DNA from 2 places in the Streptomyces sp. NPDC059477 genome. Region 2 is predicted to be linked to the other one. Evidence: riboswitches for the same ligand, from Rfam matches in the RefSeq annotation. Region 2 holds a riboswitch; the other holds the start of a gene.

Region 1 (5,090 bases), on a different contig from region 2:
CGACTTTCGCAGGACACCCTCGACGAGGCGCTGCCACTGCTCATGCGTCGCTTCCGGGAACTCGGCGGCCAGGGAGAGCCCGTCGTCAGGCAGGACCGTCATGTCTCGGATGCTAGGACAGATCGACGAACGAGCAGCAGTGGGCGCGGCTGTGACCTTCTTCTCCTAGGGGGTGTGACGCGCCACGCTAGGGGGTGTGAGGGGGGTGTCAGGGGGGTGGTGGGGGGTGCGAGGGGGGCCGGTGGGCGGCCACTGAGCGGGTACTGGAGGGGCGCTGGGCGGGCGCTGGAGACGCGCTGGAGACGCGCCGGACGGACGGGCGCTGGAGGGATAGGGCGCCAGGCCGTATGGGGCCGCCGGGGGTGCCGGCTCCCCCGTCCCGTCGGCTCCGCCGGTTCACCCCCTCCCCGCCGCGCCCCGCCGGCCCCGCCGCGCCCCGTCGGCTACGCCAGCCCCGCCAGTTCCTCCGCCGTCAGCGGCCCCCGCTGTCCCGCCGCGAGCAGTCCCCGCGCCCGCAGCAGCCCGGCCGCCGCCACGCCCCACGGCAGCCGCAGTCCCGCCGCCGCCAGCAGGTCCGTCCGGGCGAGGGACGCGGCCACCGGCCCGGTGTGCACCCCGTCCGGGGTGAGCAGGGCGGCATCGTCGGCCCAGCGCAGGGCGAGATCCACGTCATGGGTGGCCATGACCACCGTCGTGCCGCCCGCCCGCAGCCCGTCCAGCGTCCCCAGCAGCCGCTCCTGCCCGTCCGGGTCGAGCCCGGCCGTCGGCTCGTCCAGGATCAGCACCCGGGGCCGCATGGCGACGGCTCCGGCGATCGCGGTCCGCTTGCGCTGGCCGTACGAGAGCAGATGCGTGGGCCGATCGGCCAGTGGGGTGATGTCCAGCGCGGCCAGCGCCTGAGCCACCCGCGCCCGCACCTCACCGTCCGGCAGCCCGAGGTTCAGCGGCCCGAACGACACGTCCTGTCCCACCGACGCCGCGAACAGCTGATCGTCCGGGTCCTGCACCACCAGCTGCACACTCGTCCGCAGCCGGGTCAGTCCCTTGCGGTCGTACGACACCACCCGCCCGTCGACCGTCAGCTCCCCGGCGTCCGGCCGCAGCCCGCCGCTGAGCAGCCGCATCAACGTGGTCTTGCCACTGCCGTTGCGCCCCAGCAGCGCCAGCGCCCGCCCCTCGCACACGCCGAAGTCCAGCCCGGTGAGCACGGCGGGCCCGTCCTCGTACCCGAAGGAGACGCCCCGCAGGGCGACCAGAGGGACATCACTCATCTCAGCGGCCTTTCAGTACGAGGGTCAGGGCGCCCAGCGCGACCAGCAGCGCCACGCTGCCCGCCACGAAACGGGCGGACACCCGGGCCTCGGGGACCAGCACCCGCAGGGTGCCGTCGTAGCCGCGCCCGGCGAGCCCGGCCTGGAGCCGCGCGGCCCGGTCGAAGGCCCGCACGAACGCGGTCGCGCCCAGCCCGGCCAGCGAGCGCCACCGCGCGGCCCGCGTGGTGTGCCCGAGCCGCGCCCCCTGCGCGTCCCGGATCCGCCGCACCGAGTCCAGCAGCAGAAAACTCATCCGGTACGTCACCAGCGCCACGTCCACCACGGGCGCGGGCACCCCGGCCCGCACCAGCCGGGGCAGCAGATCGGACATGGGGGTGGTGAACGCGAACAGCAGCACCCCGAGCGAGGCGGCCGACGTCCGCAGCAGCAGTTCCCCGGCGCGCACCGGCCCGCCGTCCGCGAGCCCGACGAACCCGCCGGGTCCGCCGACCCGCACCAGCAGCGGCAGCGCGCCGGTCACACAGAAGCCCAGCGGCACCCGGTAGGCCCGCCACAGCTTGCGGCCGGGCACCCCGGCCGGGCCCAGCAGCACCGTGAGGGCCGCCGCCAGCACCAGCGCGGCCCCCGGCCAGGGCGGCAGGGAGATCGCCAGCACGGTCAGACCGAGCCCGAGCACGGCCTTGTCCACGGGATGACGGCGGCGCCAGCGACTGCTGTGCGCCGCCGCGTCGATCGGCAGCACGCGGGCTCAGCCCCGGGAGACGGCCGCACCGCCGCCGCCCTCGGCGCCCTCGGTGCCCCCGCCGCCCTCCCGGGCCGCCGCCGCCCGCTCCTCGCCCTGCCGTCGTCCGCGTCGCAGTCCGAAGTAGTAGGCGAGCACGCCCGCGCCGATCGCCGCCTGCAAGGCGAACAGGGCCGACTCGATCTCCCCGGACGGCGGTTCGTACAGCGGCGAGAACCAGGGCTCGTAATCCGGCCGGATCTCGGTGATCGCCGTCTCCGCCTCGGCGTCGGCCCCGGCGAACGGCTCCTCCTTGTGGTCGCCGAGCCCGAGGGCCAGCGGCAGTACCGCGAGGGCGGCCACCGCGAGCAGCAGCAGCGCATTGATCCGCGTAGCGCGCTTCACTTGGCCACCGCCTCCTGCTCGCCCTTGCGGTGCTGCTCGCCCTTGCGGGTCAGCAGCACGCCGAGCCGGGTCAGCTCGCCCTTGCTGGACTGCACCAGCAGCCGCATCACCAGCACCGTGAGCAGACCCTCGCTCACCGCGAGGGGGATCTGGGTGACGGCGAAGATGGCGCCGAACTTGCCGAGCGCGCCCACGAATCCGCTGCCCGGGTCGGGGAAGGCCAGCGCGAGCTGCACACTGGTCACGCAGTACGTGGACAGGTCGGCGACGAAAGCGCCGAAGAACACGGCGACCATCAGCGGCACGTCGTAGCGGCGCAGCAGCTTGTAGACGGCGTAGCCGGCCCAGGGCCCGACGATCGCCATGGAGAAGACATTGGCGCCGAGCGTGGTCAGCCCGCCGTGGGCCAGCAGCAGTGCCTGGAACAGCAGGGTGATGGTGCCCAGCACCGCCATGATCGGCGGCCGGAACAGAATGGCGCCGAGACCGGTGCCGGTCGGGTGGGAGCAGCTCCCGGTGACCGAGGGCAGTTTCAGCGCGGACAGGACGAACGTGAAGGCCCCGGAGGCCCCGAGCAGCAAGGTGCTCTCGGGATGCTCCCTGACCTCACGGGTGAGTGAACGGACTCCGTGGACGACGAACGGCGCCGACGCGACAGACCAGGCGATCGCGTGGGCCGGGGGCAGAAAACCCTCGGCTATGTGCATGGCTCAGCAGACCCTCTCCAGCACCTCGTGGATGGACGACGCGCCTTGGCCGGTCTCCTGGCTGACGGGTACCACCGCCCATGCCCCGCCTTCCCGGATCACAACGATCCAGTGGCTGCCCGTGAGGGCCGGAGCCGGACTTCCCGATCACAGTGGCGAGGGCCGCACCGGCATCACACCGGATTTCCCGTTCACCAAGGCGTGGCGACAGTAGTGCGCGGATCGGGCCATGACAAGCAGGGACGGACCGGGCGCAGCGGCCGGAGCCGGCGTCGCCGGGCGGGGCCTGGACCGGAGCCGGACGGGTGTGGGCTATCCCACCTGTCCCAGCCCCCTGTCCCACCCACCCCACCCACCCCGCCTACCCCACCTGTCCGTCCTGCGCTCTCGCCGTCGCCGACGGACTGGGCGCGGGGGAGGCGGTGTTGACCCCCAGGTCGGGGCGCGGGGCGAGGACCACGACCGGGGCGCCGGGCTGCGGGGGCGGCGGGGTCAGCTGGTCCTTGGGGAGCTTGGGCGGGGTGGTCTGCTGGAAGTTGACCTGGTCATGGTTGACCAGCCCGGTCTTCTCCAGCACGGTGATGTGGTCCAGCACGGTGTCGTTGGCGAGGTCGGCCAGCTGCCGTACCAGCGTGTTGCGGGTGTTGGCGCGGGTCTTGGCGACCACGGGGAAGATCTGACCGTGGGTGACCCGCATGATCTGCACGGCCGTGGAGTCGAAGGACCTGCCCTGCTCGGCGGCGACCGTGGCCACGAACTGCTGCTGCTGGGGGCTCGCCTGGTTCGGCAGCGTGATGTCGAGATCCGGCGCGATCTCGTGGCACAGCTCGTCCAGCCCGGCGTGTCCGACGATCAGATGCTTGCCCGCCTCCTTCATCTCCGGTGTCGTGCCCCGCTCCATCGCCAGCTCGCCCAGCGGGTACTCCCAGAGCCCGGCGGCCCGCACCTTCACCACGAAGTCACGGTCCGCCTCGGTCAGCGGCCCCCACTGGGTGTTGGCGATGATCCGGTTCTGGTCACCGGCCGTGTTCTCGACCCCCAGCATGGCCGGATAGGCGAGCGCGGTGAGGGTAAGACCCATGGCACCGAAGACGAAGACGCTCCCCACCTTGGTGCGGGAGATGGGCATGCGGCCTCCTGACACGAACGGGCACGTGCGGCGGGTACGACACGTTCGACCTACAGGGCACGTACGACGCGCACGACTTGTACGACAGGAGATACGGACGCCCGTCCCGGATCCGTCACCGGGGCGGGAGAATTTTCCCCGGCGGACCTGTGCAGTACGTCACACATCTGTCCGAGCCGGTCGCACACCGTGTCGCTGTTCGGCCGAACGGGTGACTTGCCGTAAGAATGGCTGGTGCAGGAGATGAGAACGAGGCAGATCGGGGGGAGCCGGTGAACAGTCGCGACGTCACCGATGAACAGTGGGAAGGGCTCGCTCAGGTCGTACCCCTGAGGGGACGTGACGCCTGGCCGTCCGCCGTGGACCACCGGGCCCGGCCGGACGCGGAGACCGAGGCGCGCCGCCGCTTCGTCGTCCTGCGGGTCAATATCTTCGCCGACGCCCGCGAGGTCGCCGAGACCCTCATGGCCGGCATCCCGGTCCTCCTCGACCTCACCGGCGCCGAGGGCGATGTCGCCAAGCGGGTCCTCGACTTCAGTACGGGCGTGGTCTTCGGCCTGGCCAGCGGGATGCACCGGGTGGACCGCAATGTCTTCCTGCTGACCCCGCCGGGCACGGAGGTGCAGGGCCTGATGGCGGGGGTGGGCGGGCCGGGCGCCTGAGGGCCGGGTCCCGGCCGGACGCCACGCCACGTCACGTCACGTCACGTCACGTCACGCTTCGCCCGTTCGTAGGAAGAACGCGGCGCCGAAACGGTTCAGCCGAGTACGACCGTCATACGTTCACCGGCATGCCCAGGTCCGTCGAGGGGCGTCCCGGCGGGGCGCGTCCGTATCTCACCGAGTTGCGTCTGT
Region 2 (5,090 bases):
CGTTCGCGGCGGCCGGGACGGCGGCCGTGGACGTGACACCGGGCGCAGACGCCACCAAGAACGCCAGAACGGTCTACCGCGCCCTCCTCTCCACCAGCACCTGGCCGTCCGCCACCCCGGTCGTCACCGACTACGAGCGCGCGACCCTCAACGCCTACGCGGCGGGCATCGACCCGGCGAGGGTCTCCGCGTCCCGCAACCTGATCGCGGACATCTACCGCTACTGGCAGACGGCGGAGCCGGGTTACTTCGGCCCGTCGGCCAACTTCAACGGCACGGTGTTCGCGGCGCTGGCCCTGAACGGCGCGAAGACCCAGTCCGGCCAGGTCCGCGTCCCCCAGTCCCTCCGCGACTCCCTGATCACCCGTATCCGGGCCAACCAGCACAATGACGGCGGCTGGAACTACGGCAAGGCCGAGGGCAACCCGACCCAGCTCGCGGCGGCCGGCGACATCGACATGACCGGCGCGGCGATGGCGGCGCTGTGCGTGTCCGGCGTCCCGAACACGGACCCGGACATCACGCAGGCCAAGGCGTTCCTGAAGAGCAAGCTGGTGGCGAACAGCGGTGCCTTCAACGCCATGTTCGGGGCGAACACCGACTCCAACGGCTGGGCGGTGTCGGGCCTGAACGCCTGCGGCATCAACCCGCAGACCGGTGACTTCCTGACCTCCCTGGGCCGGACACCGGTGGACTTCCTCATCGCCCAGCAGTTCAACCCGGGCGGCGGCTTCAAGTACCTGCCGACCGACACCGCCCCCGCCGCCTACGCGTCGATCGACGGCCTGCGCGCGGTGGCGGGCGGCGGCTTCACCTCTCCCCCGCCGGTCCCGGTGACGTCCGGCGCCCCGCAGTGGGTGGGCCAGAGCACGTTCACCTCCGGTACGGCGACGAGTCTGCCCCTGACGGTGGACGACGGCGCCGGGGGCCTGAAGGTCTGCTCGGTGCCGGTGACCCCCACGGGAGGTACGACCACGCTGGGCGCGGTGCTGGACGCGGCGATCACCGGGGCCACCCCGTCAGGCTGCGTGACCGCCCTCACCCCGGCCTCCGGCACCGGCACGATCACCGCCCTGAACGGCAAGGCCAACAGCGGCACGAACACCTGGAAGGTGAGCGTCGACGGCGCCCCCTTCACCGCCGCCACCCGCCAGAGCACGGTGAACGTGGGTGACACGATCGCCGTGCGCTGGGGAGCGTGAAAGGCCAGAGGCTCAGAACGCCGTCCAGGTGAACGCCACCTGATCCCCGGCGTTCAGCTTGAACTGGCAGCCACCGACGGGGGTGGGGACACCGTTGACGGAGATGTTCCAGTAGGCGACCCCGCCCCCGCTGACGTTCTTGATGGTGTCGACGGAGTAGTCGTCGAACGACGCGTACCAGGTGCCGTCCCAGGTGAAGTGACGCTTGCGGGCGGCATCGTCGAGAGCGGCGGTGGGCGTCGGGACGGCGGTGGGATTGACCCCGCCGTTGGTCCCGTCGCATCTGTGGGTACCACCGCTCACGGTGGTCACGTCGTGCCCCTTGGTCCTCACCTTCCCGTTGAACAGCACCCCGTCCGGCCCCTGCACGGTGAGGGTGACCTTGATCGGGGCGTTCGTGTTCACGGCCGGGGCGGTGGTCCTGGCCGACGCTCCGGTGTCGGCATGGGCGACGGCCGGGCCGGAAACGAGGGCGAGCCCAAGGACGGCAGCGGCGGCGAGAGTACGAGAGACGGCTGTGCGCGGCATGACCGGGCCTTTCGGTGCGGTACGGCGGTCCACGCCCGTCACCGAAGAACGCACCCACGCCACCGGTTCACCGGAACCGGGCGGGACGGCCCTCTCGGCTTCGCGCTGTAGACCATGACAGGGAAGCGGTACGCACGGCACACGCCGGGTTCCCCGACTCACGGCCCCAAGGACCGCACACGGTTGCAGGTCAGCGCCGGATTCCCACCGGCTTTCCCCAGTCGCGCACCTGTTCAGTTGTGACAAGCCTTTGGATTCTAGGGCGTGTTGGCGTCCCTCGCCCCGGACTCGGCCATCATGTCCAGCACCTTCGGCTCGGCCCACCCGGTCCCGCCGCGTGAGCGACCTTTCTCGGTCATCTGCGCCGAGCCGGTCCCTACACCGGCTGCTACCGTGTCATGTCTCTGACCCAATCGAGGGGGCGGGTACTCATGACCAGGCCATGGGAAGCCGATCCGGCCACGACGTTCAAGCGGCGACTGGGGAAGTCTCCGCAGGAATTGGGGATCACGACCGACAATCCCGATTGCCCCGACATCTGGGAGCTGGCGAACGGGGACATCGCCGTCGTGGGCCGGGACCTCACGGAATCCCTGGGCGAGAAGCTGCCGCCAGGGGTCTCGGTGGGGACGGACGAACGGCTCGTGGTCATTCCGAGGAACATGCTCATCGCGGCGAAGCCGGATATCCCGAGCGCTTGATCACTATCCCGAGCGCTTGATCGCTGCTCGATGACGAGATGAGGGCGGGGCGCGCCCCGCGCTCTCTGGAGCACCTCACGCGCTGCGTTTGCGGGCCGTGGTCTTCTTGGTCGGGGTCGGCTTCGTCGTGGGTTTCTTGGTGGTGGATTTCGCCGTCGGCTTCTTGGCCGTGGACTTCGCGGTGGTGGGCTTCGCGGTCTTCTTCGCTGTGGACGCGGTCTTCTTCGCGGCCGTTTTCCCGGTCGCGGGCGTTTTTGCCGTCGTGGACGTCGACTTCTTCGCGCCCGTCTCCTTGGGGGCCGCGCGGGGTGTCCTGCGGGCGGGCAGGGTGCGGACCTCGGCCTCCTCGCCGGGCCGTGGTTCCTCGCCGCGGGATTCCTTCGCCGCGCGGACGCTGCTCTCCAGGGCCGCCATGAGGTCCAGGACCTTGCCGCCGGAGGCGGGCTCGGGGAGGGAAGGGGGGGCCTCGCCGGCCACCTTCGCGGCGATGACCTCCTCCACGGCCTCGCGGTACTCGTCGTGCAGATCGTCCAGGTCGACCTCGCCGAGGGTGGCCATCAGGGCGTCCGCCAGGTCCAGTTCCTTGTCGCGGACCGTGACGGAGGCGTCGGGGGCCACGCCCTCGGGGGCGCGTACCTCGTCGGGCCAGAGCAGGCCGTGCATGGCGATGACGTCGTCCAGCACCCGGAGCATCCCCAGGCGCTCCCGGCCACGCAGCGCGAACTTGGCGATGGCGACCTTGTTGCTGCGCTTGAGCGCCTCGCGGAGCAGGGTGTACGGCTTGGCCGCGGGGGTGCCGCTCGCGGCCAGGTAGTAGGCGGTGCCCATCTGGAGCGGGTCGATCCGGTCGGCCGGCACGAACGCGACGATCTCGATCGTCTTCGCCGTGGGGATGGGCAGCTGCGCCAGGTCCTCGTCCGTGATGGGGATGACCGTGCCGTCCGCGTCCTCGTAACCCTTGCCGATCTCGGCCTGGCTGACCTCGCGGTCCTCCAGGTCGCAGAACTTGCGGTAGCGGATCCGGCCGCCGTCCTCCACATGGATCTGGCGGAAGGAGATGGAGTGGCTCTCGGTCGCGTTCACCAGCTTGATCGGGATGCTGACCAGGCCGAAGGAGATGGCTCCGTTCCATATGGATCGCACGATCAGCACCTTTCGAGGCCCGTAAAATAGGCGAATATGGTTGATTTCGTGTGATTCTCATCGTATGACGCCTATCACCGAGGTGGCGGGGCGGCGGCTCGCGCTGAGCAATCTGGAGAAGGTGCTCTATCCGGCGACCGGGTTCACCAAGGGCGAGCTGCTGCACTACTACGCGACCATCGCCGACGTACTGCTGCCGCATCTGCGCGACCGGCCGGTGTCCTTCCTGCGGTATCCCGACGGGCCCGGCGGTCAGGTGTTCTTCACCAAGAATGTGCCGCCGGGTACGCCCGAGTGGGTCACCACCGCCGAGGTGCCGCGCGCCGAGGGGCCGGCCCGGATGGTCGTCGTCCAGGATCTGCCGTCGCTGATCTGGGCGGCCAATCTGGTCACCGAGTTCCATACGCCCCAGTGGGTCGTCCAGGCCCCGGACGTCGCCGACCGGCTTGTCCTCGATCTCGATCCGGGGGCGCCCGCGACCGTCGTGGAGTGCTGCGAGGTGGCGCTGTGGCTGCGGGAGCGGTTGGGGGTGGATGGGATCGAGGCGTATGCGAAGACCTCGGGGGCCAAGGGGCTGCATCTGCTCGCCGCCGTGCGGGGGGCCGGGTCCGGGGAGGTGTCGGAGTACGCGAAAGGGCTCGCCCTGGAGGCGGAGCGGGCCCTGCCCCGGCTGGTCGTGCATCGGATGACGCGGAGCCTGCGGGGCGGGAAGGTGTTCGTCGACTGGAGTCAGAACGCCGCGCGGAAGACGACCGCCACGCCGTACACCCTGCGGGCGCGGGGGGAGGAGATGGTGTCCGCGCCGGTCACGTGGGGGGAGGTGGAGGGGTGTGGGGTGGCGGCGGAGTTGGAGTTTCGGGCGGGGGATGTGGTGGATCGGGTTCGGGGGTTCGGGGATCTGATGGCGGGGCTCTGGGGGGCTGGTGGATCGGGTTTGCCGTGAGGGGGTGGGGGCAGCGGTTGTCGGCGGGGTGCGGGTGGTGTGTGGGTGCTCGCGCAGTTCCCCCGCCCCTGATGGCGTTGCGGTGATCGGAGGTTCCAGCGGGCCCCACTGCCCTGCAGCGACGCCCGGTCCCTCGGCCCAGGGGCGCGGGGAACTGCGCGACCAGCCACCTCCCAGCCGCAGACGAAGGGCCGCCCCCCTCACACCCGCCCCCAGGCCCTCCGGTCGCGGGCCATCGCGTGGAGGGCCTCCACGTCCGCCGGTTTGAGGACTCCGCCCTGGCGGGACAGGTCACCCAGGGTCACGTCCGTCAGCACACGGACGCCTCGCGGGAGGGCGAGGACGTCCAGCCGGGACGCGCCCACCACCGCCAGTACGGCGTGCACCTCGGCCGTGAGGGCGTAGGACGCGCGGTCGGCGTCCGCGCGGGCCCGGCGCAGCAGGGGCCGGGGCTCGCGCCGCCCCAGCATCACCATCGCGTCGGCGACCCGCACCCGCTGCTTACGGGCGTACAGGGTATGGACGGCGAACAGTCCCGCCGGGCCGATCGCGAGGTGGTGGACCCGGTCGCCG

The links. A riboswitch is a leader RNA that binds a small molecule or an ion and turns the genes downstream of it on or off. The one in region 2 is predicted to bind cobalamin.
Region 1: it holds a riboswitch for cobalamin, as region 2 does, so the genes downstream of both, ACFXAZ_RS16905 (energy-coupling factor ABC transporter permease) here and ACFXAZ_RS26240 (DUF4430 domain-containing protein) in region 2, are expected to answer to the same signal.

What each region holds. Positions count from the first base shown of each region.
Region 1 covers NZ_JBHYUG010000028.1:71,929-77,018, forward strand. The annotation lists gene ACFXAZ_RS16885 (methylmalonyl-CoA mutase family protein) at 1-102, opposite strand, end outside; gene ACFXAZ_RS16890 (energy-coupling factor ABC transporter ATP-binding protein) at 444-1,271, opposite strand; gene cbiQ (cobalt ECF transporter T component CbiQ) at 1,273-2,016, opposite strand; gene ACFXAZ_RS16900 (energy-coupling factor ABC transporter substrate-binding protein) at 2,023-2,400, opposite strand; gene ACFXAZ_RS16905 (energy-coupling factor ABC transporter permease) at 2,397-3,107, opposite strand; cobalamin riboswitch at 3,137-3,321, opposite strand; gene ACFXAZ_RS16910 (DUF4142 domain-containing protein) at 3,469-4,236, opposite strand; gene ACFXAZ_RS16915 (cell division protein SepF) at 4,464-4,898, shown strand; gene ACFXAZ_RS16920 (AAA family ATPase) at 5,027-5,090, shown strand, end outside.
Region 2 covers NZ_JBHYUG010000059.1:21,935-27,024, forward strand. The annotation lists gene ACFXAZ_RS26235 (hypothetical protein) at 1-1,202, shown strand, start outside; gene ACFXAZ_RS26240 (DUF4430 domain-containing protein) at 1,215-1,730, opposite strand; cobalamin riboswitch at 1,856-1,996, opposite strand; gene ACFXAZ_RS26245 (hypothetical protein) at 2,162-2,431, shown strand; gene ACFXAZ_RS26250 (Ku protein) at 2,507-3,583, opposite strand; gene ligD (non-homologous end-joining DNA ligase) at 3,639-4,517, shown strand; gene ACFXAZ_RS26260 (nuclease-related domain-containing protein) at 4,718-5,090, opposite strand, start outside.